Regions from separate parts of the Neorhizobium sp. LjRoot104 genome, predicted to be linked through region 2. Evidence: predicted binding sites of a transcription regulator. Region 2 holds the regulator's gene; each other region holds the start of a gene.
The links. The regulator PhoB, encoded in region 2, activates phosphate uptake and scavenging genes when phosphate is short. The targets are predictions, from matches to a motif close to TGTCATNNANCTGTCAT.

Region 1: a site for PhoB is predicted at 4,449-4,465, ahead of ACSQ8R_RS05130 (esterase-like activity of phytase family protein). Genes of this name have one in related genera too.
Region 3: a site for PhoB is predicted at 3,265-3,281, ahead of ppk2 (polyphosphate kinase 2). Genes of this name have one in related genera too.

The regions. Positions count from the first base shown of each region.
Region 1 is NZ_CAXURS020000001.1:997,963-1,007,929, forward strand. It holds gene clpX (ATP-dependent Clp protease ATP-binding subunit ClpX) at 1-1,035, shown strand, start outside; gene lon (endopeptidase La) at 1,439-3,859, shown strand; gene hupB (DNA-binding protein HupB) at 4,060-4,335, shown strand; gene ACSQ8R_RS05130 (esterase-like activity of phytase family protein) at 4,514-6,706, shown strand; gene ACSQ8R_RS05135 (aldo/keto reductase) at 6,954-7,940, opposite strand; gene ACSQ8R_RS05140 (metallophosphoesterase family protein) at 8,056-9,291, shown strand; gene ACSQ8R_RS05145 (AAA family ATPase) at 9,295-9,967, shown strand, end outside.
Region 2 is NZ_CAXURS020000001.1:112,386-122,352, forward strand. It holds gene ACSQ8R_RS00580 (aspartate aminotransferase family protein) at 1-395, opposite strand, end outside; gene ACSQ8R_RS00585 (GcrA family cell cycle regulator) at 804-1,340, shown strand; gene ACSQ8R_RS00590 (PACE efflux transporter) at 1,529-1,966, shown strand; gene phoB (phosphate regulon transcriptional regulator PhoB) at 1,977-2,660, opposite strand; gene phoU (phosphate signaling complex protein PhoU) at 2,691-3,404, opposite strand; gene pstB (phosphate ABC transporter ATP-binding protein PstB) at 3,450-4,265, opposite strand; gene pstA (phosphate ABC transporter permease PstA) at 4,279-5,598, opposite strand; gene pstC (phosphate ABC transporter permease subunit PstC) at 5,595-7,079, opposite strand; gene ACSQ8R_RS00620 (substrate-binding domain-containing protein) at 7,267-8,301, opposite strand; gene phoR (phosphate regulon sensor histidine kinase PhoR) at 8,496-9,740, opposite strand; gene ppk2 (polyphosphate kinase 2) at 9,960-9,967, shown strand, end outside.
Region 3 is NZ_CAXURS020000001.1:3,659,473-3,669,439, reverse strand. It holds gene ACSQ8R_RS18160 (response regulator transcription factor) at 1-633, opposite strand, end outside; gene ACSQ8R_RS18155 (L,D-transpeptidase family protein) at 878-1,429, shown strand; gene leuC (3-isopropylmalate dehydratase large subunit) at 1,594-3,003, opposite strand; gene ppk2 (polyphosphate kinase 2) at 3,327-4,241, shown strand; gene ACSQ8R_RS18140 (nuclear transport factor 2 family protein) at 4,481-4,993, shown strand; gene rplS (50S ribosomal protein L19) at 5,058-5,603, opposite strand; gene ACSQ8R_RS18130 (sulfite exporter TauE/SafE family protein) at 5,868-6,614, shown strand; gene trmD (tRNA (guanosine(37)-N1)-methyltransferase TrmD) at 6,791-7,480, opposite strand; gene rimM (ribosome maturation factor RimM) at 7,486-8,052, opposite strand; gene rpsP (30S ribosomal protein S16) at 8,172-8,537, opposite strand; gene ACSQ8R_RS18110 (chorismate mutase) at 8,616-8,930, opposite strand; gene ffh (signal recognition particle protein) at 8,945-9,967, opposite strand, start outside.

The DNA of each region.
Region 1 (9,967 bases), 890 kb from region 2:
GGCCAGAAGCAGGCCAAGCGCATCCTGTCGGTGGCGGTGCATAACCACTACAAGCGCCTGGCGCACGCCTCCAAGGGCGGCGATGTCGAGCTTGCGAAGTCGAACATCATGCTGGTCGGCCCGACCGGCTGCGGCAAGACCTATCTTGCCCAGACGCTCGCCCGCATCATCGACGTTCCCTTCACGATGGCCGATGCCACGACGCTGACCGAAGCCGGCTATGTCGGCGAGGACGTCGAAAACATCATCCTGAAGCTCCTGCAGGCTGCGGATTACAATGTCGAACGCGCCCAGCGCGGCATCGTCTATATCGACGAAGTCGACAAGATCTCCCGCAAGTCCGACAACCCGTCGATCACCCGCGACGTGTCGGGCGAGGGCGTGCAGCAGGCGCTCCTGAAGATCATGGAAGGCACGGTTGCCTCGGTACCGCCGCAGGGCGGCCGCAAGCATCCGCAGCAGGAATTCCTGCAGGTCGACACGACGAACATCCTGTTCATCTGCGGCGGCGCCTTCGCAGGCCTCGACAAGATCATTTCGGCCCGCGGCGAAAAGACCTCGATCGGCTTTGGCGCCTCCGTCAAGTCGGCGGAAGACCGTCGCGTCGGCGAAGTGCTGCGCGAACTGGAGCCGGAAGACCTGGTCAAGTTCGGCCTCATTCCGGAATTCATCGGTCGTCTGCCGGTTCTGGCGACCCTCGAAGACCTCGACGAGGACGCGCTCATCCAGATCCTCTCCGAGCCGAAGAACGCGCTGATCAAGCAGTATCAGCGCCTGTTCGAAATGGAGGATGTCGATCTGACCTTCCACGAGGATGCGCTCCGCGAGATCGCCAAGCGGGCCATCACCCGCAAGACCGGCGCCCGCGGCCTGCGCTCGATCATGGAGAAGATCCTTCTCGACACCATGTTCGAACTGCCGACGCTCGAAGGCGTGCGCGAAGTGGTCATTTCGGACGACGTCGTGCGTGGAAACGCCCGTCCGCTCTACATCTATGCCGACCGGCAGGATGAAAAGGCGAACGTTTCGGCGTGATACGCTCGATCCGGACGACACCGTGAAGAGGCCCTGTCGGGGCCTCTTTTTTATGTCAGTGGACAGCCTTGCCTATTTTGATTTTTCCACCATTTTTGCCTCGCGAAGAATTGCACCATATTCGTCTTGCATTAGAGACGGTGCGGGAAGATCATCGATACTTGGACTGCTTCGCCTGCAGGTGATCGCAGGTGGCATCCTGGTCAGTCGCGTCCCGTGTCCTTTGGCGTTCCGCGTGGCGTAGTGTGCGCACGCTTTGTAATACCTCTGTCACAATCCCATGCGGCGGCGGCCTTGCAAGGCTTGAAATCAAATTTCAAAAACTCCACTTTGGGCGAGAGTGAAGTGCCCGGGTGATTTGCCCGGGACGTATCCCGGAAACGGGACGATGAAAGGAAATGAAATGACGAATTCAACGTCTGCAGCACCCGGCGGTGAAACCTATCCGGTCCTGCCGTTGCGCGACATTGTGGTCTTTCCGCATATGATCGTGCCTTTGTTCGTCGGACGGGAGAAGTCTATTCGCGCGCTCGAAGAGGTGATGGGTTCGGACAAGCAGATCATGCTGGTCACCCAGATCAATGCCGGCGACGACGATCCCGAACCCTCGGCAATCTACAAGGTCGGTACCGTCGCCAACGTACTGCAGCTCCTGAAGCTGCCGGACGGCACAGTCAAGGTTCTGGTCGAAGGCCGCTCGCGCGCCAAGATCGACGGCTATACCGATCGCGAAGAGTTCTACGAAGCGACTGCCAGCGTTCTTGCCGAACCCGACGAGGATGCGGTCGAGGTCGAAGCCCTGTCGCGCTCCGTGGTTTCCGAATTTGAAAACTACGTGAAGCTCAACAAGAAGATCTCGCCGGAAGTGGTGGGCGCCGCAAGCCAGATCGAGGACTATTCGAAGCTGGCCGATACGGTTGCGTCGCATCTGTCGATCAAGATCACCGAAAAGCAGGAAATGCTGGAAACGGTTTCCGTCAAGCTGCGCCTCGAAAAGGCGCTCGGCTTCATGGAAGGCGAGATCTCGGTTCTGCAGGTCGAGAAGCGAATCCGCTCGCGTGTAAAGCGCCAGATGGAGAAGACCCAGCGCGAGTATTACCTCAACGAACAGATGAAGGCGATCCAGAAGGAGCTCGGCGACGGCGAGGAAGGCCGCGACGAGATGGCCGAACTGGAAGAGCGCATCTCCAAGACCAAGCTGTCCAAGGAAGCCCGCGAAAAGGCCGATGCGGAGCTGAAGAAGCTCAAGCAGATGAGCCCGATGTCGGCGGAAGCCACCGTCGTGCGCAACTATCTCGACTGGCTGCTCGGCATTCCGTGGGGCAAGAAGTCGAAGATCAAGGCCGACCTCAACAATGCCGAGAAGATCCTCGAAGCGGATCACTTCGGCCTCGACAAGGTCAAGGAACGCATCGTCGAATATCTCGCCGTGCAGGCCCGCGCCACCAAGATCAAGGGTCCGATCCTGTGCCTCGTCGGCCCTCCGGGCGTCGGCAAGACCTCGCTCGCCCAGTCGATCGCCAAGGCGACCGGCCGCGAATACGTGCGCATGGCGCTCGGCGGCGTCCGTGACGAAGCTGAAATCCGCGGTCACCGCCGCACCTATATCGGCTCGATGCCCGGCAAGGTCATCCAGTCGATGAAGAAGGCCAAGAAGTCCAACCCGCTCTTCCTGCTCGACGAAATCGACAAGATGGGCATGGATTTCCGCGGCGACCCGTCTTCGGCCCTGCTCGAAGTGCTGGATCCGGCGCAGAACTCGACCTTCATGGACCACTACCTGGAAGTCGAATACGACCTGTCCGACGTGATGTTCATCACCACGGCGAACACGCTGAACATCCCGGCACCGCTGATGGACCGCATGGAAATCATCCGCATCGCCGGTTACACCGAGGATGAGAAGCGCGAGATCGCCAAGCGTCACCTTCTGCCGAAGGCGATCAAGGAACATGCCCTGCAGCCGAACGAATTCTCGGTCACCGACGATGCCCTGATGGCGATCAGCCAGCAGTACACCCGGGAAGCCGGTGTTCGCAGCTACGAGCGTGAGCTGATGAAGCTCGCCCGCAAGGCGGTCACCGAGATCATCAAGGGCAAGACCAAGTCGGTTGCGATCACCGCGGCCAACATTTCCGACTATCTCGGCGTTCCGCGCTTCCGCCACGGCGAAGCCGAGGGCGAGGATCAGGTCGGCGTGGTCACGGGTCTCGCTTGGACGGAAGTCGGCGGCGAGCTGCTGACGATCGAAGGCGTGATGATGCCGGGCAAGGGCCGCATGACGGTCACCGGCAACCTCAAGGAAGTCATGAAGGAATCCATCTCGGCGGCGGCGTCCTATGTCCGCAGCAGAGCCGTGGATTTCGGCATCGAACCGCCGCGCTTCGACAAGTCGGACATCCACGTCCACGTTCCCGAAGGGGCAACCCCGAAGGATGGCCCGTCCGCCGGTGTCGGCATGGCAACCGCGATCGTCTCGATCATGACCGGTATTCCGGTCCGCAAGGACGTGGCGATGACGGGTGAGATCACCCTTCGCGGCCGCGTGCTGCCGATCGGCGGCCTCAAGGAAAAACTGCTTGCCGCCCTTCGCGGCAACATCAAGACCGTTCTGATCCCGGAAGAAAATGCCAAGGATCTGGCCGAGATTCCGGACAACGTGAAGAACAACATGGAAATCATTCCGGTTTCCCGGATGGGCGAGGTGATCCGTCACGCGCTCGTCCGTCAGCCGGAAGCGATCGAATGGGATGGCACGGTGGAAACACCGCTGATCACCACGGTCGATGGGGTTGACGACGCAGGTATGCCCGTAGCGCACTGATCGTCAGCCTTTTGGTTATGCCAAATTGGCACCAGCAATGAAAAAAGCCGGCACAACGCCGGCTTTTTTTGTGAAAAATAACGCGTACCCCTTGTTTTTCAGGCGATTGCGGAGCTTTTGGGTTGCCACGGGCGGGCTCCTGACTATTGTCTGCCCCGGTTACATGAGTCGTTCCAAAACCGTTTGAAAGGGGTGGAAACATGAATAAGAATGAGTTGGTATCCGCAGTGGCCGAGAAGGCCGGCCTCTCCAAGGCTGATGCCGCATCCGCTGTAGACGCCGTTTTTGAGACCGTACAGGCTGAACTGAAGAAGGGCGGCGATATCCGCCTTGCCGGTTTCGGCAGCTTCTCCGTTTCCCGTCGCGAAGCGTCCAAGGGTCGTAATCCCTCGACCGGCGCCGAAGTCGACATCCCGGCACGTAACGTGCCGAAGTTCTCGGCCGGCAAGGGCCTGAAGGACGCAGTCAACAGCTAACGCGCTGCCTTCTTGGCATCCTGTTACAGTCTCGCTTTTGAAAAGGCCCGGGTTTCCCGGGCCTTTTTTACGAGCCGCTAATCTCCGTCCACCACGGGCCTGGATGCGAAAACTGTCATCCGCCTGTCACGACTGTGGCTCACAAGCCACCTGTGTTTCATGGACAGGAGGGCTTCCCATGACGTTTTCACTTCGTGCCGCGTTGACCGCAGCACTTCTTGCCTCGGTCGCCGTCCCGGCGAGCGCGGAACAGGTTTTCAACCGCATCGCATCCTTCCCGGTCGCCGGCAACATGCCTGCCGGCAAGGACAAGCTGAGCACCAGCTCGGCCGAAATCGTCACCGCCAGCGAAGACGGCATGACGCTCATCTATTCCGACAGCCCTCTCGGCGCGATCGGTTTCATCGACATCACCGATCCGAAGGCCCCGAAGGCGCTCGGCGCCGTCACCTTCAAGGGTGAGCCGACCTCGGTTGCGGCAGTCGGCAAGAAGGTTCTCGCCGCCGTCAACACCGGCGAAAGCAAGCAGAAGCCGACCGGCATGCTTGCCGTCGTCGATATCGCGACGAAGAAGGTCGACCTGACCTGCGATCTCGGCGGCCAGCCGGACTCGATCGCCGTCTCGAAGGACAAGACCTTCGCCGCGATCGCCATCGAGAACGAGCGCGACGAGGACGTCAACGATGGCGCCCTCCCGCAGATGCCGGCCGGCGACCTGGTGATCGTCTCCCTGAAGGACGGCTCGGCCGACTGCGCCTCGATCAAGCACGTCACGCTGACCGGTCTTGCCGGGATCGCGCCGGAAGATCCGGAGCCTGAATTCGTCGCCATCAACGACAAGGGCGAAATCGCCCTGACGCTGCAGGAAAACAACGAGATCGTCATCATCGACGGCAAGACCGGCCAGGTCACCGGCCACTTCTCCGCCGGTAAGGCCGATCTCGAAGGCATCGACAACAAGACCGACGGCCAGCTGTCCTTCACCGGCAAGGCTTCGGGCGCGCTGCGCGAGCCTGACGCCGTCAAGTGGCTCGACAACAACCGCCTCGTCGTCGCCAATGAAGGCGACTGGAAGGGCGGTTCGCGCGGCTTCACCATCTTCGACCGCACCGGCAAGGTTCTCTACGAATCAGGCGCCTCGCTGGAGCGCGCGGTTGCCCGCCTCGGCCATTTCCCGGAAAAGCGCGCGCGCTCGAAGGGTATCGAAGTCGAAGGCATGGAAGTCGCGACCTTCAACGGCCAGCAATACATCTTCCTGCTCGCCGAGCGCGCTTCGGTCGCCGCCGTCTACAAGGATAGCGGCGCCGAGCCGCAGCTCATGCAGATCCTGCCCTCGGGCATTTCGCCGGAAGGCGCCGTCGCCATTCCAGGCCGCAATCTCTTCGCCACCGCCAATGAAGTCGATCTCGGCAAGGACGGCGGCGCCCGTTCGCATGTCATGATCTACGCGTTGGAAGAAGGCGTGGCCAATTATCCGAAGCTCGTTTCCAAGGACGTCGATGGCAACGTGCTCGGCTGGGGCGCGCTCTCCGGTCTGGTCGGCGATGCCCAGAAGGACGGCATTCTCTATGCCGTCAGCGACTCGGTTTACAACATGCAGCCGTCGATCTTCACCATCGACACCTCCAGGACGCCGGCCGAGATCACCGGTGTCCTGCGCATCACCCGCGATGGCCAACCGGCCCAGAAGCTCGACATCGAGGGCATCACGCTCGATGGCAAGGGCGGTTTCTGGCTGGCGTCGGAAGGTGACTCGGCCAAGCTGACCGGTCACGGCCTCTACAATGTCAATGCCAAGGGCGAGATCAAGGCCGAGATCGGCCTGCCCGCGGACCTGCTGGCCGGCGAGACCCGCTTCGGTTTCGAAGGCGTGACGACGGTTGGGTCAGGTGACGACATGGTTCTGTGGATGGCGATGCAGCGCGAGTGGAAGGACGACCCGAAGGGCACCGTCAAGCTCGTCTCCTACAAGCCGAAGTCCAAGGAATGGGGCGCCGTGCGTTACCCGCTCGAAAAGACCGAAAGCGGCTGGGTCGGCCTTTCCGAAATCACCGCCCGCGGCGAGTATGTCTACATCGTCGAGCGCGACAACCTGATCGGCGACGCCGCCAGGCTGAAGAAGCTCTACAGGGCGGCGATCGCCGACCTGAAGCCGGCCAAGATCGGCAGCGAACTGCCGGTGGTCAAGAAGCAGGAAGCCTACGATTTCATCCCGGATCTGAAGGCATCGAACGGCTATATCGTCGACAAGCTCGAAGGCTTCACCTTCGACAAGTCCGGCAAGGCCTTCGCCGTCACCGACAACGACGGCGTCGATGATAGCTCTGGCGAGACCCTGTTCTTCCCGGTTGACCTGAAGGGCACCAACTGAGCCCTTTCCAGGGTGTGTGGAAAGGCCGGGATATTTGCCCGGCCTTTCTGCGTTTCCGGCTGGCTCTGTTCCAGGCGCCACACTTTTGATGCTCGGAACTGCCCCTCATCCGGCTGCCGCCACCGTCTCCCCGTTCTGACGGGGAGAAGGGACTTGGGGCACGGCCGGCGCTCCATCCTCCTTCTCCCCGCGGGCGGGGAGAAGGTCCCGGCAGGGGGATGAGGGGCACACCGCCGATCTATAAATCCTACCAGCGCTGATGCACATGCGGAGCAACCAGCCGCGCGTAGATTTCCTTCGTTGCAGTCATCACGTCGGCCGAAAGTGCGGCAAGGTCGGCCGCCGCCGCATTGCCCTTGGCCTGTGCCTCGTTGCGGGCGCCGGGGATGACGACGGTGACCGCCTCGTTCATGAGGATCCATTTCAGCGCAAACGCCGCCATCGAAGCTCCCGCCGGGACCAGCTTGCGGACTTCCTCGACCGCCTGAAGGCCCACTTCGAACGGCACGCCGGCAAAAGTCTCGCCGACATCGAAGGCATCGCCATGCCGGTTGAAGTTGCGGTGGTCGTCCTTGGCGAATGCGGTCTCGCGAGAAATCCTGCCCGACAACAGCCCGCTTGCGAGCGGCACGCGGACGATGACCGCGACGTTCTTCTGCTTGGCCTGTCCGAAGAACAGGTCCGCCGGGCGTTGGCGAAAGATGTTGTAGATGATCTGGATACTGGTGACGTCGGGATATTCGATCGCCTTCAAGGCCTCCTCGACCTTCTCGACGCTCACCCCATAATTCCTGATCTTGCCCGCGCGGCGCAGATCGTCGAGCGCGCCAAAAACTTCCGGGCGGTAGAGGACTTCGGTCGGCGGGCAGTGCAACTGCACGAGGTCGAGGCTGTCGATACCGAGGTTCTTGAGGCTGCGGTCGATGAACCCTTCGAGATTGGCCTTGGTATAACCGTCCGCGACATGCGGGCTCAGGCGCCGGCCTGCCTTCGTCGCGACCATCGGCCGATCGCCGCCGCGCGATTTCAGGACGCCGGCAATGATCTTTTCCGAGCGCCCGTCACCGTACACATCGGCGGTGTCGATGAAGGTAACGCCGGCATCGAGCGCCGCTTCTAGCGCTTTGCTTCCCTCCGCTTCGCTGACGTCGCCCCAGGAGCCGCCGATCTGCCAGGCGCCGAAGCCGATCTCGCTGACGGTGAAGGATGTGCGTCCGAACGCGTGGTTTCTCATGATGTCCTCCGAACAAGATTGGGCTATCCACAGGCTGCGGAACCCCGAGCTTTCTTCGTGCCCGGCATTTGCCTAAAACACCTGATCAGCTCCGGCAACCGAAACAAGCGATTCGATGACCTCCTTCCAGTTCATGCACGCCGCCGACCTCCATCTCGGCAGTCCCTTCCAGGGACTGGCGCTGAAGGATGCCGCACTCGCCGAACTGTTCATCGAGGCGAGCCGCCGCGCCTTTTCCGTGCTGGTCGATCAGGCGGTCGAGCGGAAGGTGGATTTCTTCATCGTCGCCGGCGACGTTTATGACGGTGACTGGAAGGACAACAAGATCGGCCTGTTCTTCAACCGCGAGGTGGCGCGGCTGGAGCGCGCCGGCATCCCGGTCTTCCTGCTGAAAGGCAACCACGACGCCGAAAGCGTCATCACCAAGACGATCACGCTGCCGAAAAATGTCAGCGAATTCCCGGTCAACAAGCCGGGCAGCTTTAGGCTCGATCATCTGAAGGTGGCGCTGCACGGCCAGGGGTTCGCAGAGCGCTCGGCGGTCGAAAACCTGGCGCTCGCCTATCCGAAGCCGGAAACGGGCTGGTTCAACATCGGCGTGCTGCACACGTCGCTCACCGGTCGTGAGCCGCACGCGCCCTATGCGCCGTGCTCGATCGAAGACCTGCGCTCGCGCGGCTACGACTATTGGGCGCTCGGCCATGTGCACGATTTCGAGATCGTCGCCGAAGACCCGCTGGTGGTCTTCCCGGGTAATCTCCAGGGCCGGTCGATCCGCGAGCAGGGCCCGAAGGGCGCGGTTTTGGTGACCGTCGAGGACGGTCGTATCACTCATGAGCGGATCATCACCGACAGCGCCCGCTTTGCCGAACTCGTCGTCATGGTCGAGCCGGACGACAACATCCCGGCGATCCTGCGCCGCATCGAAAATGCGTTGGAAGATGTCGTGGAGCGGATGGAAGGCCGGCCCCTGGCGCTGCGCATCCGTCTGACCGGCAGGAGCCGCTTCCGCAACGAGCTGACCGCCCGCGCCGAGGACTTTCGAGACGAGGTGCAGGCCGCCTGCCATCGATCTCATCAGGATATCTGGCTCGAAAAGCTGGAAGTACGGCTGGAACCGGTAACGAACGGGACGAGCGTCGCCACCGGCATGCTCGGCCTCGAAGGGCTCATCCCCCTGGATGGCTTCTCCCCGGAATTGCTCGCCGATGCCAACGCCAAGATCGCCGAGATCACCGCCCGCCTGCCGGGCGGCATCGGCGCCGGCGATCTGGCGCTCGGCGACGATGCCGAAGCGCTGCTGGCGGAGGCCCGCGATCTCCTGCTCTCGCGTGCGGCGAGGGCTGGCTGATCCATGCGTTTCAACCGCCTCGACATTCTGCGCTATGGCGCGCTCACCGACCGCGTGCTGACCTTCCGCCCGGATGCCAGGCTGCACGTGATCTACGGACCCAACGAGGCCGGCAAGTCCTCCGCGCTGTCGGCGATCTCCGATCTGCTGTTCGGGTTCCCGACCGCCGCCGAATACAGTTTCCTGCACGACCCGACCGCACTTCGCGTTGGTGCCGCGATCACCGCACGCGACGGCCAGACGCTCGAATTCCGCCGCCGCCGCGGCCGCAAGAACACGCTGCTGGCTGCCAACGAGGCGGAAGAGGCCTTGGCCGAGGACACCCTGGCGCCATTCCTCGGCACCTTGTCCCGCGACGTGTTCGAACGCGCCTTCGGGCTCGATTCCGCCTCTCTGAGGGCTGGCGGCGAAACGATGCTGAAGAGCGGCGGAGAGATCGGCAGCCTGCTGTTTTCCGCTGCCTCCGGCCTGACGGGGCTTTCGGACCTTCGCAAGTCGTTCGACGCGGAGGCCGACGGCATTTATGCGCCCCGTCGTTCCAAGGACCGGCTGTTTTATCAGGTGCTCGACAGTCACGACGAGGCGCGCAAGGCCGAACGCGACAACGAACTGAAAGCCGGCGACTGGAAGAAGCTGCTCGCCGAACAAGCCGAGATAGACGCTGGCCTTGCCGCGG
Region 2 (9,967 bases):
CCGTGGAAGGCGCCTTCGAAGGTAATGATGTGGAAGCGCTCCGGATGCCCCTTCACGAACTGATAGCGGCGCGCCGTCTTGATGGCGCATTCCAGGGCCTCGGCGCCGGAATTGGTGAAGAACACCTTGTCCGCGAAAGAATTGTCGGCGAGACGACGCGCCAGCTTCTCCTGGCCGGGCTGTTCGAAGAGGTTGGACGTATGCCACACCTTGTCGGCTTGCGCCTTCAGCGCACCAACGAGATGCGGATGGCCGTGACCGAGCGAATTGACCGCGACGCCGGAACCAAAATCGAGATATCGCTCCCCACTTTCCGTCACAAGCCATACGCCCTCGCCGCGCTCGAAACGCAGCGGAGTCCGGGCAAACGTGTCGAAAAGCGCGGCTTCAGCCATGGCGACATCACTCCTCTAGGCAGTCCAGAAAGGCCCATGGAACGGGCCGAAAAAATCAAAAATGCCGCCCACTGGGCGGCGGGGGCACTATCGGGGTTTAGGCCGTCAATGTCAACAAAGCTCGGCGTTTTGGGCAAGCCAAGGCGGGAAAGCGACAGGCGTCGGCCTATGTGACAAAAATGACTCTCCCGGACAGCAAGTTGGGGAAAACCACGAAATCGATTCCCGCAGATTCCCCCGACTCTTGCCACGGAGTCAGCCTCACACTAGGTTAAAGATCAATTACTAGACTGCATGCGGCGGAACTAGTCACCTCAAGCATAGATATAGTGGGTGCTGCGAAATGAATTTCGCAGCAAAGGTGGAAGGATTCTGCATGCCAGCAACGTTCAAAGGCGGAGAACGGGCATGAACTGGACAGACGAGCGTGTCGAGAAGCTCAAAAGATTATGGTCGGAGGGCCTCAGCGCCAGCCAGATCGCAGCGCAACTTGGAGGCGTGAGCCGAAATGCCGTGATCGGCAAGGTGCATCGTCTCAGCCTGCCGGGCCGGGCGAAAGCCGGCGGCACGGTTGCGACCAGCCGTTCATCGACGGCCAAGCGCACGACGTCGGCGCCGCGGGCTCCAAACTACGCATCGCGCGTCGCGACCCGGACCGTTACCCGCGCCGTCGGTGCGACGATGGTCAAGGAAGAGGTCGAAATCGAACCCTATCAGGAGATGGAGTATCGTCCCGCCTCCAACGTGGTGGTGCCGATTTCCCGTCGTCTCGCATTGACGGAACTGACCGAGCGCACCTGCAAGTGGCCGGTCGGCGATCCGCTCAAGGAAGACTTCCACTTCTGCGGCTGTGAATCCCCGGATGCGTCGCCTTATTGCGGCTATCACGCAAAACTCGCCTACCAGCCGGTCAACGAGCGCCGCAAGGTTGCCGCTCGGGTCTGAGCGGCGGCGCGACACGAGGACAAGATCGAAAGCGGGCGCGAGGCCCGCTTTTTTGTTGCGCATGGCAGACATGTCGGCCAGGCCTTGCTCCGGATCGGCATTGCGCCTATTTGACGGAGCAGCGAGGACGACCTCCCCCATTCGGGCAAAAACTCCGGGACGACCCGGAACGCACCCAGGAGGTCATCATGCGCTCGACACGCGACCGTATCCGCCATGCCATCAGCTTCGAACTGATCGGGCTCGCTCTCATCACGCCGCTCGGCGCTATCGCCTTCGGCATGCCGGCTGCCGACATCGGCGTGGTCGGCATCGGCAGCGCGACGATCGCCACCGGCTGGAACTATCTTTACAATCTCGGCTTCGACCATCTGATGCAGCGCTTCACCGGCACCACGCAGAAAAACACCGCGATACGCGTGGCGCATGCGGTGCTGTTCGAACTTGGTCTGCTGATCGCGCTTCTGCCGCTGATCGCCTGGTATCTCGGCGTCAGCATCCTCCATGCGCTGATGATGGATGTGTCTTTCGCGGTCTTCTACGTGGTCTACGCCTTCGTCTTCAACTGGGCCTATGACCGGATCTTTCCGCTGCCGGAATGGCAGCGGCAGACCCGGGCGGCCTGAAAGCCGCCTCTCAGGATTCCATCGAGTAACCCGCGCCGCGGACGGTGCGGATGACATCCTGCATGTTGGAGAAGTTGAGCGCCTTCCTGAGGCGCCCGACATGGACGTCGACGGTACGCTCGTCGACATAGATGTCATGCCCCCAGACGCCGTCCAGGAGCTGCGACCGTGAGAACACACGGCCGGGCGAGGCCATCAGGAATTCCAGAAGGCGGAATTCGGTCGGGCCGAGGCGCACTTCACGGCTCTTGCGGTGAACGCGATGGGTTTCCCGATCGAGTTCGATATCGCCGCAGCGGAGCACGCTGGAGAGCACTTCGGGACGGGCGCGGCGCAGCATCGCCTTGACGCGGGCCATCAGTTCCGGCGTCGAGAAAGGCTTCACCACATAGTCGTCGGCGCCGGTGGCGAGGCCGCGAACACGTTCGCTCTCCTCGCCGCGGGCCGTCAGCATGATGATCGGCAGGCGCTCCGTTTCCGAGCGCATGCGCAGCCGGCGGCAGAGTTCGATGCCGGAAACGCCGGGCAGCATCCAGTCGAGTATCAGAAGATCCGGCGTACGCTCCTGAAGCCGGATCTCGGCTTCATCCCCCCGCAGGATCGTCTCGACCTCATAACCTTCCGCTTCGAGATTGTAGCGAAGAAGCACGCTGAGTGCTTCTTCATCCTCCACCACAGCGATTTTAGGCAGCATTTCGGCTCTGCTCCGTCAGCATTCCATCATTTATTCGGTAATCGCGCCGAGCGTGTTCGACGAGTCGTCCTTCGGGCGATCGCCTTCCGGCTGGGCGCCGGTGGTCATGTAGTAGATGGTTTCGGCGATGTTGGTGGCGTGGTCGCCGATACGCTCGATGTTCTTGGCGCAGAACAGCAGGTGCGTGCAGGTGGTGATGTTGCGCGGATCCTCCATCATGTAGGTGAGGAGTTCGCGGAACAGCGACGTGTACATCGCGTCGATTTCCTCGTCGCGGATGCGGATCGCCTCGGCCTTTTCCGCCGAGCGCGTCGCGTAGACGTCGAGGACGTCCTTGAGCTGCACGAGGGCGAGATCGGAGAGATGTTCGAGGCCGCGGGCGAGCTTGCGCGGAACGCCGGTGCCCTGAACCGCGATGACGCGCTTGGCGGTGTTCTTGCCAAGGTCGCCGACGCGCTCCAGATCGGACGCGATGCGCAGCGAACCGACGATCTCGCGAAGGTCGGCTGCCACGGGCTGGCGGCGTGCGATCGTGACGATCGCCTTGTCGCCGATCTCGCGTTCGGCGTGATCGAGGATCACGTCGTCGGAGATGACCTTCTGGGCCAGGGCAGCGTCGGAATTGACCAGCGCGCGCACGGCGTCCGAGCACATCTGCTCGGCGAGGCCGCCCATTTCGGAGATGCGGCGGCTCAGGTATTTCAGTTCGTCGTCATAAGCCGACAGGATATGGGTCGATGCCATCTTCTCGTCCTCAAAATTGATTTTCAGGCGGCGCGGTCGGCTGGATCAGCCGAAACGGCCCATGATGTAATCCTGCGTGCGCTGGTCGTCGGGATTGGTGAACATCTTGTCGGTGTCGTTCTCCTCGACGAGCTGGCCGAGGTGGAACATGGCGGTGCGCTGCGAAACGCGGGCAGCCTGCTGCATCGAATGCGTCACGATGACGATCGTGTAGTTGGCGCGCAGTTCATGGATGAGTTCTTCAACCTTGGCGGTCGCGATCGGGTCGAGAGCCGAGCACGGTTCGTCCATGAGGATGACTTCCGGCGACACGGCGATCGCGCGGGCGATGCACAGACGTTGCTGCTGGCCGCCGGAAAGGCCGGTGCCGGATTCATGCAGTCGATCCTTGACTTCGCCCCAGAGGCCGGCGCGCTGCAGGCTCGCCTCGACGATCTGGTCCATGTCGGCCTTGTTCTTGGAAAGGCCGTGGATGCGCGGACCGTAGGAGATGTTCTCGTAGATGGTCTTCGGGAACGGGTTCGGTTTCTGGAAAACCATGCCGACGCGAGCGCGAAGTTCCACGACGTCGATGTTCTGGTCGTAGATATCGTCCGAGTCGAGGGTGATCTTGCCGGTAACGCGGCAATTCTCGATCGTGTCGTTCATCCGGTTGAGGCAGCGCAGGAAAGTGGACTTGCCGCAGCCGGAAGGGCCGATGAGAGCTGTCACCGTGTTTTCGCGAACGTTGAGGTTCACGTCGAAAAGCGCACGCTTTTCGCCGTAATAGACGGAAACGTCCTTGCCGATCATCTTGTGAGAAGCATCACTCATCTTTTGGTCCAGCGCCTTTTCAACTGCCGATTCTGACATCATGTTCATTGTCATACTCCTTCTACCAGCGCCGCTCGAAGCGACGCCGCAAGAGAATTGCGCCAACATTCATTAGGATGAGGAACAGGAGCAGGATGATGATTGCTCCCGAGGTGCGTTCGACGAACGCGCGTTCCGCTTCGTTCGCCCACATATAGATCTGTACCGGCAGCGCCGTCGAAGGATCGAGCGGCGTCGTCGGATAGTTGGCGACGAAGGCCACCATGCCGATCAGGAGCAGCGGTGCGGTTTCGCCGAGTGCGTGTGCGAGGCCGATGATCGTGCCGGTCAGGATGCCGGGCATCGCGAGCGGCAGGACATGGTGGAAGATCGTCTGCATCTTCGAAGCGCCGAGGCCGAGGGCGGCCGCACGGATCGACGGCGGCACGGCCTTCAGCGCCGCGCGGGTGGCGATGATGATCGTCGGCAGCGTCATGAGGGTAAGTACCAGGCCACCGACGAAGGAGGCCGAGCGCGGCAGGCCCACGAAGTTGACGAAGACCGCCAAGCCAAGCAGACCGTAAACGATCGAGGGAACGGCCGCGAGATTGTTGATGTTCACCTCGATCAGGTCGGTGAACTTGTTCTTCGGGGCGAATTCCTCAAGATAGATCGAGGCGGCGACGCCGATCGGCAGCGACAGGACGAGCACGATCAGCATCATGTAGAACGAGCCGATCAGCGCGACGCCGACGCCGGCCGCTTCCGGACGGCTCGATGCGCCGTTGACGAAAATGCCGCCGTTGAAGTGCTTGGCAAGCGCCCCGCTGTCGGAGAGCTGCTTCATCCAGCCGAGCTGCTGGTCGTTGACCTTGCGGTTCTCCTGGCCGACGTCGAGGTCGATCTGGCCCTTGTAGGCCGAGTCGATGTCGCCGGAGGCAAGCAGTGTCACCGTATGCGTCGTGCCGATGATCGCCGGATTGGCGACCACCAGGTCGCGCAGCTGGACGCGGACGCCGTCCGACAGCATCTGGCCGATGGCGCGGGCCGCGACACGGTCGTCGACGCTGACGTTGAGCAGCTTGGCGAGAGCGTTGCGGGCGACGATCGGATAGTTCGCCGTCATCAGCTTCTGTGGATTGGTGGCACGTTCGTTCTGCGGATCGATGATCTGCTGCGAGAACTCGACCGGCATGGTGATCATGGTCTGCTGGAAGGCGGTGTAACCCTTGGAGACAACCGACCACAGCAGAAGCATCAGGAAGATGATGCCGAAGGAAAGCGCGGCGATGCCGTAGGCACGGAAGCGGCGCTCGGCGGCGTAACGGCGCTTGATGCCGATATCGCGACGGACGGACTTGGCCTTGGGGATGCCGGCGGCGGGAGAAACCACATCGGTCATTCGTACTGCTCCCGGTATTTGCGCACGATGTAGAGCGCGTAGATGTTGAGGCAAAGCGTGATGGCGAAAAGCGTGATGCCCAGCGCGAAGGCAACCAGGGTCTGCGGCGAGGTGAACTCAAGGTCGCCCGTCAGCTGGTTGACGATCTTGACGGTCACGGTCGTCATCGGCTCGAAGGGGTTGATCTGCAGCCGGGCGGCGACACCGGCCGCAAGCACGACGATCATGGTTTCGCCGACGGCGCGCGATGCTGTCATCAGAAGCGCGCCGACGATGCCTGGAAGAGCAGCCGGCAGCACGACCTTCTTGATGGTTTCCGAACGGGTGGCGCCGAGGCCGAGCGAACCGTCACGCAGGGCACGCGGCACTGCGGTGATGATGTCGTCCGACAGCGAGGAGACGTAGGGGATCAGCATGATGCCCATGACGAAACCGGCCGTCAGAACGCTCTGTGCCTGGATGAAGTTGGCATAGTCGCCGGTGACGAGACCGTTCAGTTGCGAAGAAATGTCGCGAAGGAACGGGCCGACGGTGGTCAATGCGAAGAAGCCGTAGACGATGGTCGGAATGCCGGCGAGCACTTCGAGCAGCGGCTTGGCGACCGAGCGGACTTTCGGCGAGGCATATTCGGCCATGTAGATTGCCGAGAAAAGGCCGATCGGAACCGCGAAGAGCATCGCGACGAAACCGATATAGAGCGTGCCGAGCAGCAGCGGAATAAGCCCGAACTGACCTTCGGAGCCACCCGAACCGGCAGCCGCAAAACGCGGATCCCATACCGTGCCGAAGAAGAATTCCCAGGCCGGAATGGCGGTGAAGAAGTGGGCCGCTTCGGTCAGCATCGATGCGACGATTCCGACCGTGGTCAGTATGGCGATCGAGGAGGCCACGACGAGACTTCCGAGAACGACTTTTTCCACCCGATTGCGAGCGCGGAAGCGCGGCGCGATCTGGCGATGGGCTAGGAAGGCGCCGCCAAAGGATGCCCCCAGGACGACGATCGTCATGAGGATACGGCTGACGAAGGTCATCCTGTTCAGATCGGCAGCGGCCTTGACCATGAAAGGCTGCGGATCGCCCGCAAGCGGAACGCCCTTGGCACCAAGCGCGGTACGCAGCTCCACCGGATTGTTCTCGACGCGGGCAATCTCGTCGCCGGTCAATGCATTCATTCCTCGGGCGATCGAGGTAATCATGCCGTAGCTCAGGCCTTGCTCGGCCTGCGATTGGGTTTTCACCTCTTCGGGAAACGCACCGCGCACCGACGAGCTGATATACATGGGGCTGGCGATCAGCCAGACAAAGAGAATGACAGCGGCCGGCAAGATCGCCCAGACAGCGACAAAAGAACCGTAATATCCAGGCCGCGAATGAAGTCTGGAGGAAATTCCTCCGACCAGTGCCATCGCGTGCCGGGCACCGGTGACGTAACCGGCTAGGCCGATTATTGCCAAAATCAATAATATTAGTGATGTGTTCATCATAATCCCCCGGCGTACCGCCTGCGGCGGCAACCCATCACCGCCCAGCTCCGTTCATCGGAACCGATCGCATTCGCCGTCGCGCCTTGAGCAATACCATCGCCGCAAAGCCGACGATCCACACCGATGCAAGAGCTTTCGGCGGGAAGAGAAAACGGCGCCGCCAAAAGCGGCGCCGGTCTTTCGATTACATCGTCTTGCCGGCGGTGAAGTCCTTGCGGGCCTGTTCGCGCTGTGCGTCCGGGGCGGCAACCAGGCCATACTCGACGAGCGGCGAGTCAGGGCCGACCATATCGTCGGAGAGGAAGAACTCGACGTATTCCTTGAGGCCGGGGACGACGCCCAGATGAGCCTTCTTCACGTAGAAGAACAGCGGACGGGAAACGGGGTAGGTGCCGTCAGCGATTGTGGCCGCGGTCGGCTTGATGCCGCGCACGGTCGCGACCTTCAGCTTGTCGGCGTTGTTTTCATAGAAAGCGAGGCCGAATACGCCAACGCCGGTCTTGTTGGCGGCGATACGAGCGAGAGTCTCGGTGTAGTCGCCGTCGATGTCCACAGCAACGCCGTCCTTGCGGACAGCGACGCAAGCCTTGCCCTGGGCAGCCTTGTCAGCGATTTCCTTGGAGATGACGTCGGTCGCGCCGGAATCCTTGCAGCCTGCGGCAAGAACGTTCAGTTCGAAAACTTCGCGGGTGCCGTGCTTTTCGCCCGGGATGTAGGCTGCGATCGGACCCTTCGGAAGCGTGGGGTTGATCTCCGACCAGTTCTTGTAGGGGTTGGCGACGAGCTTGCCGTCAACGACGACCTGAGCGGCAAGAGCCTTGTAGATATCCTTCGGCTCGAGCTTCATCTCGCCGTTGCTGCTGGCAGTGGCGAAGACGATGCCGTCGTAACCGATGCGAATTTCCTGGATGTCGGTCACGCCGGCGGCCTTGCAGGCTTCGGCTTCAGACTTGTTGATCGCGCGGGAAGCATTTGCAATGTCGATCGTGGCTTCGCCGACGCCCTTGCAGAACTCCTTGAGGCCAGCGCCGGTGCCGCCCGACTCGACGATCGGCGTCTTGAAGTTCGGGAAGGTTTCCCCGAAGGTTTCGGCAACGATCTTCGCATAGGGAAGAACCGTGGAGGAACCGGCAACCTGGACCTGGTCGCGTGCAGCGGCAGCGCCGGCAAACGCAACGGAGGCCACCAAGGCGGCTGCTGAAAGTTTAAGGATGTTCATGAGGAATCTCCCGTCATGGGCTTGTGTGAATGCGGACGGCGCTGGCTCTCGCTCTCGCCAACGCTCGGCCCGCTTGTCTTAGCCGCTGTAGCCTCTTCCTTTTATGTCAGTTCGATGAAACATTTGTGACATATCAAGATATTGATATTCATATATAAAATTAATGCACAGCCTTGCAGTGAGAAGGTTTTATGTCAGAACCTGACAGTGAACTGGCTTCCCTTGCCCACTTCCGACTTGACGATCAGGCGCGCTCGGTGGCGGGTTAGGATGTGCTTGACAATTGCAAGGCCGAGACCCGTCCCTTTCTTGGAGCGGCTGTCGGCCACGCTGACCCGGTAGAAGCGCTCGGTCAGCCTCGGAACGTGCTCGGCCGGAATGCCCGGCCCCTGGTCGACGACGGTCACTTCCACCGGATCGGAGGCGCCGTTGCGCAGATAGACGTCCACGAACTTGCCTTCCTGGCCGTATTTGCAGGCGTTCTCGATCAGGTTCTCGAAAACCTGGACCAGTTCGTCGCGGTCGCCGAGAACTTCCACCTTGCCTTCCGGCAGATGCGTGCGGATTTCAACCCCGAGATCGTCGGCGAGCGGAACCAGCGCATCCCGCACATGACCGATCAGCGGCTTCAGGTCGATCGTCTGGTCCGGTGCGATATGGGACTTGAGCTCGAGGCGCGACAACGACATGAGGTCATCGACAAGACGACTCATGCGGGTCGCCTGATCGAACATGATGGCGAGGAACCGCTCATGCGCGGCGGGGTCAGAGCGTGCCGGGCCCTGCAGGGTTTCGATGAAGCCTCGCAGTGAGGCAAGCGGTGTACGCAGCTCATGGCTGGCATTGGCGACGAAATCCGAGCGCATCCGATCGATACGGCGCAATTCCGAAATGTCCCTGAAAGACAGCAGATAGAGCTTCTGCGTCGCTACTTCGGAGCTTTGCAGCATCGGCTGGCCGAGATCGATGGGCGCGATGCGCAGGGTGTAGACGCGCTCGGAGGGCAGCCGCTCGGAATGCTCGATCTGGTTCGGCTCGTCGGTGGCAATGGTTTCCCGCACCATGTCGAGAATGCCGGGGGACCGCAGCCGTGCCGAAAGATGCGACCCGGGCGAAAGAGCTCCAAAGGCCCTTTCGGCGGCCTTGTTCTGATAGAGAACCGTGACGTCCCCGCCGAGCACGAAAGCCGGGATATCCAAGGCACCGAGCGTTGCCGCCACCTGAGGTAATGGCTGATGAACGCCCGGCTCCTCCTTCTCGACGACCTTGAGCACCGGCGGCGGAAGAATGACAGGCTTGCGGCCGACAACCACCATCACCAGCAGCAGCCAGCCCACGAGGACACCCACCCAATCCATTCCGATCAGAAAGGCGATCACCGCCAGAAGGGTCAGAAGCAGCAACAGAGGCCGTTCCCGGCGAGCCCTCGCAACGAGCAGGCCCGGACCCCGACGCCATTTCTCCAGTACCGACTCCACAGATAGACTCGCAGCTTTCACAGGTTGAACACGCGCTCATATATCCCTTGCATGACAGATATACATCGCCTCCCGTGGGATATCGGAAAAATGGCGCTATCCGGACGGTAGCAGAATTTCGAACTTGCGTTACATATCGGCTACCGCCCCGTACGGGGATCGATCGGAGGAAGCAGTATCATGGCGGA
Region 3 (9,967 bases), 3.5 Mb from region 2:
CGACGGGTCGCGCTCGATCTTCTGCCGAAGGCGGTAGACATGGGTTTCCAGCGTATGCGTGGTGACGCCGGAATTATAACCCCAGACCTCCTCCAGCAGCACGTCGCGGGTCACCACCTTCTGGCCGGCGCGATAGAGGTAGCGGATGATCGCCGCCTCCTTCTCCGTCAGGCGGATCTTCTTGCCGTCCTCGGTTGTCAGCAGCTTCTGGCTCGGCTTGAAGAGATAGGGGCCGACGGTGAAGGTGGCGTCCTCGCTCTGTTCGTACTGGCGAAGCTGGGCGCGGATGCGGGCGAGCAGCACGGCGAACCGGAACGGCTTGGTCACATAGTCGTTGGCGCCGGCTTCCAGCCCGAGAATGGTGTCGGAATCGGTGTCGTGGCCGGTCAGCATGATGATCGGCGCCTTGAAGCCGTTCTTGCGCAGCAGTTTCACCGCCTCGCGGCCGTCCATGTCCGGCAGGCCGACATCCATGATCAACAGGTCGATCTGGGCGCTCTTGGCGGTGTTCAGCGCCTTGGCGGCATTCGCTTCCTGGAGAATTGCGAACTCGTCGTAGAACGACAACTGCTCGACGAGCGTCTCACGCAGATCGTCGTCGTCGTCCACCAGGAGTATCGTGCGCGCTGCCATGCGTTCTTGCCTTTCGTATCGCCGTTTGCGTTCTGACCGTCATTGCAGTCAATCGAAGCGCATTTAGGGCTCCTCGATCTAAATCCCTACAGCATCGACCCAAAAATCGGAATCGATTTTCAGAAAGTACGATGCTTTGATTCAATATGCTAAAGCGTCGTTTGCGCATCCGGAGGATGCGCGGCGCTTTAGTGTGCTATGAATTCAAACGAAATCATATTCAAAGCAAAACCTTGTGAGAGAAATGCAACGTTTTCGCGAGGGAAATCACAAAAAGACGGCAGTGGTCACCGTCCGGACCGCGCCGCGCGACCGCCGGCGGGCGATCGTCTCCTTCGGCGGCATCACCGTGCAGGCGGCACTCGGGCGTTCCGGAACCACGCCGTTCAAGCGGGAAGGCGATGGCGCGACCCCGATCGCGGCGATGCGGCTGCTCCATGGCTATGTGCGCGGGGACCGCGCCAGCCTGCCGCCGACGGCGCTTTTGATCACGCGCATCCGAAAAGACATGTTGTGGTGTGACCAGCCGGATCACCCTTCCTACAATCGTCCCGTCAAAGCGCCTTTTCGGCCAAGCCATGAGGAAATGATGCGGGCCGACGGGCTCTACGACATCTGTCTCGTGCTTGACTGGAACATCACGTCTCGCATCCGCAATCGCGGTTCGGCGATCTTCTTCCACCTCATCAAGCCGGGCTACCAGCCGACCGCCGGCTGCATCGCCGTCAGTTTGCAGGATATGAAGCGGCTGATCCGCTTCATGCGGAAGGGGACGGTGGTGAGGGTGCTCGGGTAGCCTCCGGAAACGAAAATGCCCGGCGCGAAGGCCGGGCATTTTCCGTCATCCTTGGGCTTGTCCCAAGGAGCCAAGCCGTCTCGACCAATCTCGTCGTCGCAGATGCTCGGGACAGGCCCGAGCATGACGGCGAAGACAGAGCGTCTTCAGATCCCCCAAGCGGATTACTTCCACTCGCGGATATCGACGAAATGGCCGGCGATCGCGGCTGCGGCGGCCATGGCCGGCGAGACGAGATGGGTGCGGCCCTTGTAGCCCTGGCGGCCCTCGAAATTGCGGTTCGAGGTGGAGGCGCAGCGCTCGCCCGGCTTCAGGCGGTCGTCGTTCATTGCGAGGCACATCGAGCAGCCCGGCTCGCGCCATTCGAAACCGGCGGCCTTGAAGATCTTGTCGAGACCTTCGGCTTCCGCCTGTTCCTTGACGATGCCGGAGCCCGGCACGACCATGGCCGAGACGGTGGAGGCGACGGTGCGGCCTTCGACCACCTTGGCCGCGGCGCGCAGGTCTTCGATTCGGCCGTTGGTGCAGGAACCGATGAAGACGCGGTCGATGGCGATATCGGTGATCTTGGTGTGCGGCTTCAGGCCCATATAGTCCAGCGCACGCCATTTCGAGGTGCGCTTGGTCTCGTCCTGGATGTCGTCCGGGTTCGGAACCGAACCCTCAACCGAGATCACGTCTTCCGGCGAGGAACCCCAGGAGACGATCGGCGGCAGGTTGGCGGCGTCGAGCACCACGACCTTGTCGAAATGCGCGCCTTCGTCGGTCTGCAGCGTCTTCCAGTAGTCGAGCGCCATGTCCCAGGCCTTGCCCTGCGGGGCGCGCGGCTTGCCCTTGATATATTCGAAGGTCTTTTCGTCGGGAGCGATCAGGCCGGCGCGGGCGCCGCCCTCGATCGTCATGTTGCAGACCGTCATGCGGCCTTCCATGGAGAGCGCGCGGATCGCTTCGCCGGCGAACTCGATGACATGGCCGGTGCCGCCGGCAGTGCCGATTTCGCCGATGATCGCAAGGATGATGTCCTTGGCGGTGACGCCGGGCGGCAGCTGGCCGTCGACGCGAACCAGCATGTTCTTCGCCTTCTTCTGCACCAGCGTCTGGGTGGCGAGCACGTGCTCGACCTCGGACGTGCCGATACCGTGCGCCAAGGCACCGAAGGCGCCGTGCGTCGACGTGTGGCTGTCACCACAGACGATGGTCATGCCCGGCAGAGTAAAGCCCTGTTCCGGACCGACGATGTGGACGATGCCCTGGCGGACGTCTTTTTCGGAATAATATTCGACGCCGAAATCATAGGCGTTCTGGGCAAGCGCTTCCACCTGGATGCGGCTTTCCTCGTTCTTGATGCCTTCGTAGCGGTCGAGGGTCGTCGGCACGTTGTGGTCGACAACGGCGAGCGTCTTTTCCGGCGCGCGGACCTTGCGGCCGGCGATGCGCAGGCCTTCGAACGCCTGCGGCGACGTCACTTCGTGAACGAGGTGACGGTCGATGTAGAGAAGACAGGTGTGGTTTTCATCCTCGGAAACGACGTGGTCGTCCCAGATCTTGTCGTAAAGGGTGCGAGGTGCGCTCATGGCTGCTGTCCGTAAAGCTGACTGAAACAGGAAATGGGTATCCGGCAGCACGGGGCTGCCTCAAGCTGAGGAAGGTCAGCTAAGTCGGTCGCAAAGCGCCCCGGATACCCGCGCGAAAAACCGTGCCGGCAGACGCTTGTGGTCCTGCAGCACGACGATATGGTTCGCGAGGCATCCGAATTTCGATCCCATGGCCGCTGCAATAGCAGTTTCTGCAGAAATCGGCAATCGAATTGCTTCTCAGAAAATCTGTCGCATCTCTGTCATAAAGCTTTCGCGGAAACGTGGTTGATCTCAGTTTCCATAACGGAGGAATGCTCACCATGTCCGAACCGATGCAAGACCAGCTCAGCCGCATCAAGGAGGAGATCGCCGACAGCTTCGATGAAGAGCTGGAAATGCAGATGGAAGAGGACCGGCTCGACGAGCTGGTCGCCGAGGGCATGTCCGAGCCCGCCGAGGCGACGATCGACCGCCGGATCTATTTCCGCGAACTCTTCCGCCTCCAGCACGAGCTCGTCCGGCTGCAGGACTGGGTGCAGTACAAGAAGCTGAAGATGGTCGTGCTGTTCGAAGGTCGTGATTCCGCCGGCAAGGGCGGCGCCATCAAGCGCGTTACCCAACGTCTCAACCCGCGCGTCTGCCGCACGGTCGCCCTTCCCGCGCCGACCGAGCGCGAGCGCAGCCAGTGGTATTTCCAGCGTTACGTGCCGCATCTGCCGACCGCCGGCGAAATGGTGCTGTTCGACCGGTCCTGGTACAACCGCGCCGGCGTCGAGCGCGTCATGGGCTTCTGCACCAAGGACGAGCTGGAGGAGTTCTTCCGCTCGGTGCCGGAATTCGAACGCATGCTGGTCCGTTCCGGTATCATCCTCGTCAAGTACTGGTTCTCGATCACCGACGAGGAGCAGGAATTCCGCTTCAAGATGCGCATCCACGACCCGCTGAAACAGTGGAAGCTGTCGCCGATGGACCTCGAAAGCCGCGTCCACTGGGAAGAATATACCAAGGCCAAGGAGGAAATGCTCCAGCGCACCCACATTCCGGAAGCGCCGTGGTGGGTGGTGCAGGCCGTCGACAAGAAAAAGGCGCGGCTCAACATGATTTCTCATCTTCTCGCCCAGGTGCCTTACGAGACCGTGCCGAAGGAGCAGATCGACCTGCCGGGCCGCGTTCGGAACGACGATTACATCCGTCATCCGGTGCCGGCGGACATGTACGTTCCGGAAGTCTATTGAATTTCCCTGCGTGTGCGCTCCGATCGTCAATAGCAGGTGGATATAGGTGACGATCGAATATCGTCGTCATCATCCTCGGCCGAACGTTGGCGGCGAGACGGGCGATCTCCGTCTGACCGGAGGTTGCCGCCATTGGTTCCCTACGCGGAACCAATGGCGGCAAAACTGCCTCCTTACGCCTCGCTGGCGTTTCTCCTATGACTTTTACAAGCCAGATCAAAACGCTTGGGAGAACGTCGATGATACGAGTCTTGAAACATGCCGCTCTGGGTTTGGTCCTGCTCGGGGCCGCGATGGGCACGCTTACCGCGCCGTTGCGGGCACAGGAACCGGTGATGGCAGCCCCGGACAAAGACGCGCTTTTCACCAGCACGGACCCCAAGCTGCATGCAAACAAGCAGGTTGTCTACGGCATCGTCCGTGACCTGCTGGAAGCCAATCACTGGGACAAGGCCGATCGGTATCTCACTGAACGCTACATCCAGCACAACCCGAATGCCGCGTCGGGGCGCGAGGGGGTGGTGCGCTATTTCATCGACGTCCTGAAGCGGAAGCCGAGCCCCGTTCCCGACAAGATAAAAACACCGGTCGCCTTTGTTACAGCGGAAGGCGATCTGGTGACCGTCGGGACGGTGCGCGAAATGAAAGATCCTCGCGATCCCTCGAAGAGCTATACCACCACCTGGTACGACACATGGCGTATCGTCAACGGCAAGGCGGATGAGCACTGGGATTCGGCCGTCAGGAATTAGACCCGGTATCGCGCAACAAAAAAGGCGGCCCACGGACCGCCTTTTTGCATTCTATATGAAAAGCTTATTCGGCAGAAGCTTCAGCGGCCTTGGCGGCTTCGGCAGCTTCTGCTGCGGCCTTTGCTTCAGCGGCTTCTGCTGCTGCCTTTTCGGCGGCGAGAGCCTGGGCTGCTGCAACCTTCTCGGCTTCGATCCGTGCCTTTTCCTCGGCAACGGCCTGACGCTCGGCGTCGTTCAGCTTGCGGGCGCGAACGCCGGTGTCTTCAACGATACGAGCCGACTTGCCGCGACGATCGCGCAGGTAATAGAGCTTGGCGCGACGGACCTTACCGCGGCGAACGACTTCGACGCTTTCGACCATCGGCGAATAGACCGGGAATACGCGCTCGACGCCTTCGCCGTAGGAGATCTTGCGAACGGTGAAGCTTTCGTTGATGCCGCCGCCGGAACGGGCGATGCAGACGCCTTCATAAGCCTGTACGCGGGTGCGGTTGCCTTCGGTAACCTTCACGTTGACGCGGAGCGTGTCGCCGGCGGAGAATTCCGGAAGCGTGCGCTTGGCTGCAATCTTGGCGGCCTGTTCGGCTTCCAATTCCTGGATGATATTCATCGTCTCAAACCTTTGGTTCTTCTGAAACAGCCAGAGCGCTCAGCGTATATCCCTTTGGTCCAAGCCTTGGGGATTTGCCTTTTCGGCAGAGCGAATTCGCCATTCTTTGTTGCTGGTCGACGGGATATTTCCCATTTCCGGCTGGGCCAATACACGAAAGACTTGGGTTTGTCATCCCGTCGATTGCGATTTTATGACGAAAAGCCTGCTATTGCCGCCTTTCGCGCAAGCCGCTATCTGAGGGCCAGGGATGAGGAAACATCAATGACAATCACAATGATAGCCCTGCTCGCCGCGGCGGGCTTCCTGTCCGGCGCGGTCAACGCGATCGCCGGCGGCGGGACTTTTCTGACCTTCGGGGCGATGACGCTTGCCGGCATTCCGCCGATCCTGGCCAATGCGACGTCATCGATCGTGCAGTTTCCCGGCTATGTCACTTCGACGATCGCCTATTGGGACGAGATTTCCAGCCGCTGGCGCAGCGCGCTCGTGCTTGCGCTGGTTTCGGTCATCGGTGCTTTCGCCGGTGCTTTCCTGCTGTTGTCGCTCGACAATCCGTCCTTTCGCGCGCTCGTGCCGTGGCTGCTGGCGGCCGCCACCGCGGTGTTTGCGGCAGGGCCGTGGCTGAAACCGAAGGCGTCCGCGGAGCGGTCGGCCAACTCCCCCGGCTCGGTCATCGGACAATTCCTGACGGCAATCTATGGCGGCTTCTTCGGCGCCGGCATGGGCATCATGATGCTTGCGGTGCTCGGCGTCACCACCGGCGGCAGCTACCATCATCTCAATGCGCTGAAAAACATGCTGGCGATCCTGATCGCGGCCGTCGCCATCATCGTCTTCGTCGGCGGTGGCGTCATTGCCTGGCCGGAGGCACTGGTGATGATCCCGGCGGGCGCGCTCGGCGGTTATGCGGGCGTCTGGATGGCGCGGCGGGTGCCGCAGGCGGTGCTGCGCTGGTGCGTGGTGGCGGTCGGTGCGGCGCTGACGGTCTATTATTTCGTGACGGGGTGAGTGGCGCTGCGTGGAGCCCCTCCCCCTTGTGGGGAGGGGACTTTGCTCCGAGTAAAAACCCCTCCCGCCTGCCGGGGACGGGTCGCTTGCCCCGCCCCCGGACCCCCACAAGGGGGAGGGTTAAGTGTGCCGTGCCGTCGCGCGTTCCATTGAGGCCCGAATGGTCGATGAGGGAGTTACTTCGCCTTGTTCGGCAGCAAATCCGGACGGCGCGTCCGCGTCAGCCGCTCGGCCTCCTCCAGCCGCCATTTCTCGATCGCGGCATGGTTGCCCGATGTCAGCACGGCCGGGATTTCCCGGCCTTCGAACACCTGCGGCCTTGTATATTGCGGATGTTCGAGCAGCCCGTTCTCGAAGCTTTCATGGGTGCCTGACAGCGCATTGCCCATGACGCCCGGCAGGATGCGCACGACCGCGTCGAGCAAAGTCAGCGCCGCCGGTTCGCCGCCGGACAGGACGTAGTCGCCGATCGATACTTCTTCGAGATCGCGGCCGTCGATCACCCGCTGGTCGATCCCTTCGAACCGGCCGCAGACGATCACCACGCCGCCGCCGGCCGCCAGCTCGCGAACCTTTTGCTGCGTCAGCGGTCTTCCGCGCGGGCTCATCAGCAGGCGCGGGCGGTTGTCATTTCCAGAGACGTGGTCGATCGCCTTGGCAAGGATATCCGGCTTCAGCACCATTCCGGCGCCGCCGCCGGCCGGCGTGTCGTCGACGGTGCGATGCTTGTCCTGTGCAAAATCCCGGATCTGTACCGTCTCGAGCGACCATTGCCCGCGCTCCAGCGCCTTGCCGGCCAGGGACAGGGCCAGATGCCCGGGAAACATTTCCGGGTAGAGCGTCAGGATGGTGGCGCGGAAGGTCATCGCTGCTATTTGCCCTTTTTGGGCAGGCCCGGTGCCGGACCGTCATCTTCCGGATTTTCCGCAAGGCCGGCTGCCTGAGGATCGATGACGATCTTGCCGCCTTCGAGGTCGATCTCCAGCACCGCTGCCTCGGAGAAGGGGATGAGGGCAGGGCGGCGGCCGGGGCCTTTCAGCTCCAAGAGGTCGCCAGCGCCGAAATCGTAGACCGCGCTCACCGTACCGTAGCTCTTGCCTTCCTGATCGACCGCTTCGAGGCCTTCGAGATCGGCATAATAGAATTCGTCTTCCTCGAGTTCGTCGTCCGGCAGGTTGTCGCGTTCGATGAACAGTTCGAGGCCGGCCAGCGCTTCGGCCGCATTGCGGTCGTTGATGCCGCGGAAACGGACGATCGCGACGTTCTTGGCTTCGCGGATTTCGAGGATCTCGAAGATCCGGCCGTCCTCGCTGTGCAGGTTGCCGTAGTCGCCGAGCGCGGTCGGATCGGCCGTGTACGTGCGCACCCGCACCTCGCCTCGGAGACCCTGGGCGGCGCCGATGGTCGCCATCAGAACGGGATTTTCGAGCTTGGTCATGAGGGTCGTGATCTCGGTTGTCGTGCGCTCATTTAAGCTCTGCGCGATCAAAAGCAAACAGCAAAACGGGCAGCGCGTCGCCGCGCCGCCCGTCGTTTAAGAAAGCATGGTCGCGAAGCTTATGCTTCGGCCGCAGCGGCTGCTGCTTCTTCAGCCTTCTGGGCGCGTTCCTTGATGCGTTCCTGGGCCTTCTTGCCCGGCTGGCCCTTGCCCGGGTTGTTCTTGGCTTCGCGCTGGGCAATGCCGGCTTCAGCGAGGAAGCGCAGAACGCGGTCGGTCGGCTGGGCGCCGTTGTCGAGCCAATGCTTGATACGGTCGGCGTTCAGTTCGACGCGCTTGGCATCGTCCTTGGCGAGCATCGGGTTCCAGGAACCGAGCTTTTCGAGGAAGCGGCCATCGCGCGGCGAACGGGCGTCAGCAACGACGACGGTGTAGTACGGACGCTTCTTGGAGCCGCCGCGGGCGAGACGAATTTTCAGGGACATTGCAATTACTCCTAGGTTTTTCTGGGCCGCCGTCGGCGGGCCGGGGTTCTTGTCGTGCCCGCCGTGAGGCGAGCTTATTCATGCCGTCTTCGTGCCGACGCGTTCGGCGGCAATGGCTTCATGATGCCGGATGACTTCCGTGATGACGAAGTTCAGGAACTTCTCGGCGAAATCCGGGTCCAGATGCGCTTCCTTCGCCAGGCGGCGAAGTCGCTCGATCTGGAATTCTTCGCGCGCCGGGTCGGCTGGCGGCAAATCGTACTGGGCTTTGAGGACGCCCACTTCCTTGGTGCAGCGGAAACGCTCCGCCAGCATGTGCACGAGCGCCGCGTCGATGTTGTCGATCGACTGGCGGTAGCTTGCGAGTTTCGCTTTGACCTCGGGGTCAACCATCGGCGTGTCCTCCCTCATTTCTTCTTCGGCAGGCCCGGAAGACCCGGGAAGCCGCCGCCGAGGCCGGGCAGTTTCGCGCCGCCGAGACCCGGCATGCCGCCGCCCGGAAGGCCTCCCCCTGGAAGACCTGGCATCGAGCCCGGCTTGAAGCCCGCGGCTTCGGCCTGCTTCTGCAGCGCTTCGAGCTGTTTCGGATCGAGCTTGGAAAGATCGGGCATGCCGCCCATTCCGCCGCCCATGCCGCCAAGCCCCATCTTCGAGGCAAGGCCGCCCATCATCTGCTTCATCATGCCGCCCTTGCCCTTGCCGCCCATCATTTTCATCATGTCGGCCATCTGGCGGTGCATTTTCAAAAGCTTGTTGATTTCGGCCGCATCCGTGCCGGAACCCGCTGCGATGCGCTTCTTGCGGCTATGCTTGAGCATATCCGGGTTGGCGCGTTCGGCCCTGGTCATCGACTGGATGATGGCGATATGGCGGGCGAATGTCTTGTCGCTCATGCCGGCGGCCGAGAGCTTGTCCTTCATGCCGCTCATGCCGGGCATCAGCCCCATGATGCCGCCCATGCCGCCGAGCGACTGCATCTGCTTCAGCTGTTCGGCCAGGTCGTTGAGGTCGAACTTGCCCTTGGCCATCTTTTCGGCCATGGCGCGCGCCTTGTCGGCGTCGATATTTTCCGCGGCCTTCTCGACCAGCGAGACGATGTCGCCCATGCCGAGAATGCGGTCGGCGATGCGGCGGGGATGGAATTCCTCCATCTCCGTCATCTTTTCGCCGGTGCCGATCAGCTTGATCGGCTTGCCGGTGACGGCGCGCATCGAGAGCGCCGCACCGCCGCGGCCGTCGCCGTCCATGCGGGTCAGAACGAGACCGGTAATGCCGACGCGCTCGTCGAAATTGCGGGCGAGGTTGACGGCGTCCTGGCCGGTCAGCGAGTCGGCGACCAGCAGGATTTCATGCGGGTTGGAGCGGCGCTTGATCTCCGCCATCTCGGCCATCAGCGGCTCGTCGATATGGGTACGGCCGGCGGTGTCGAG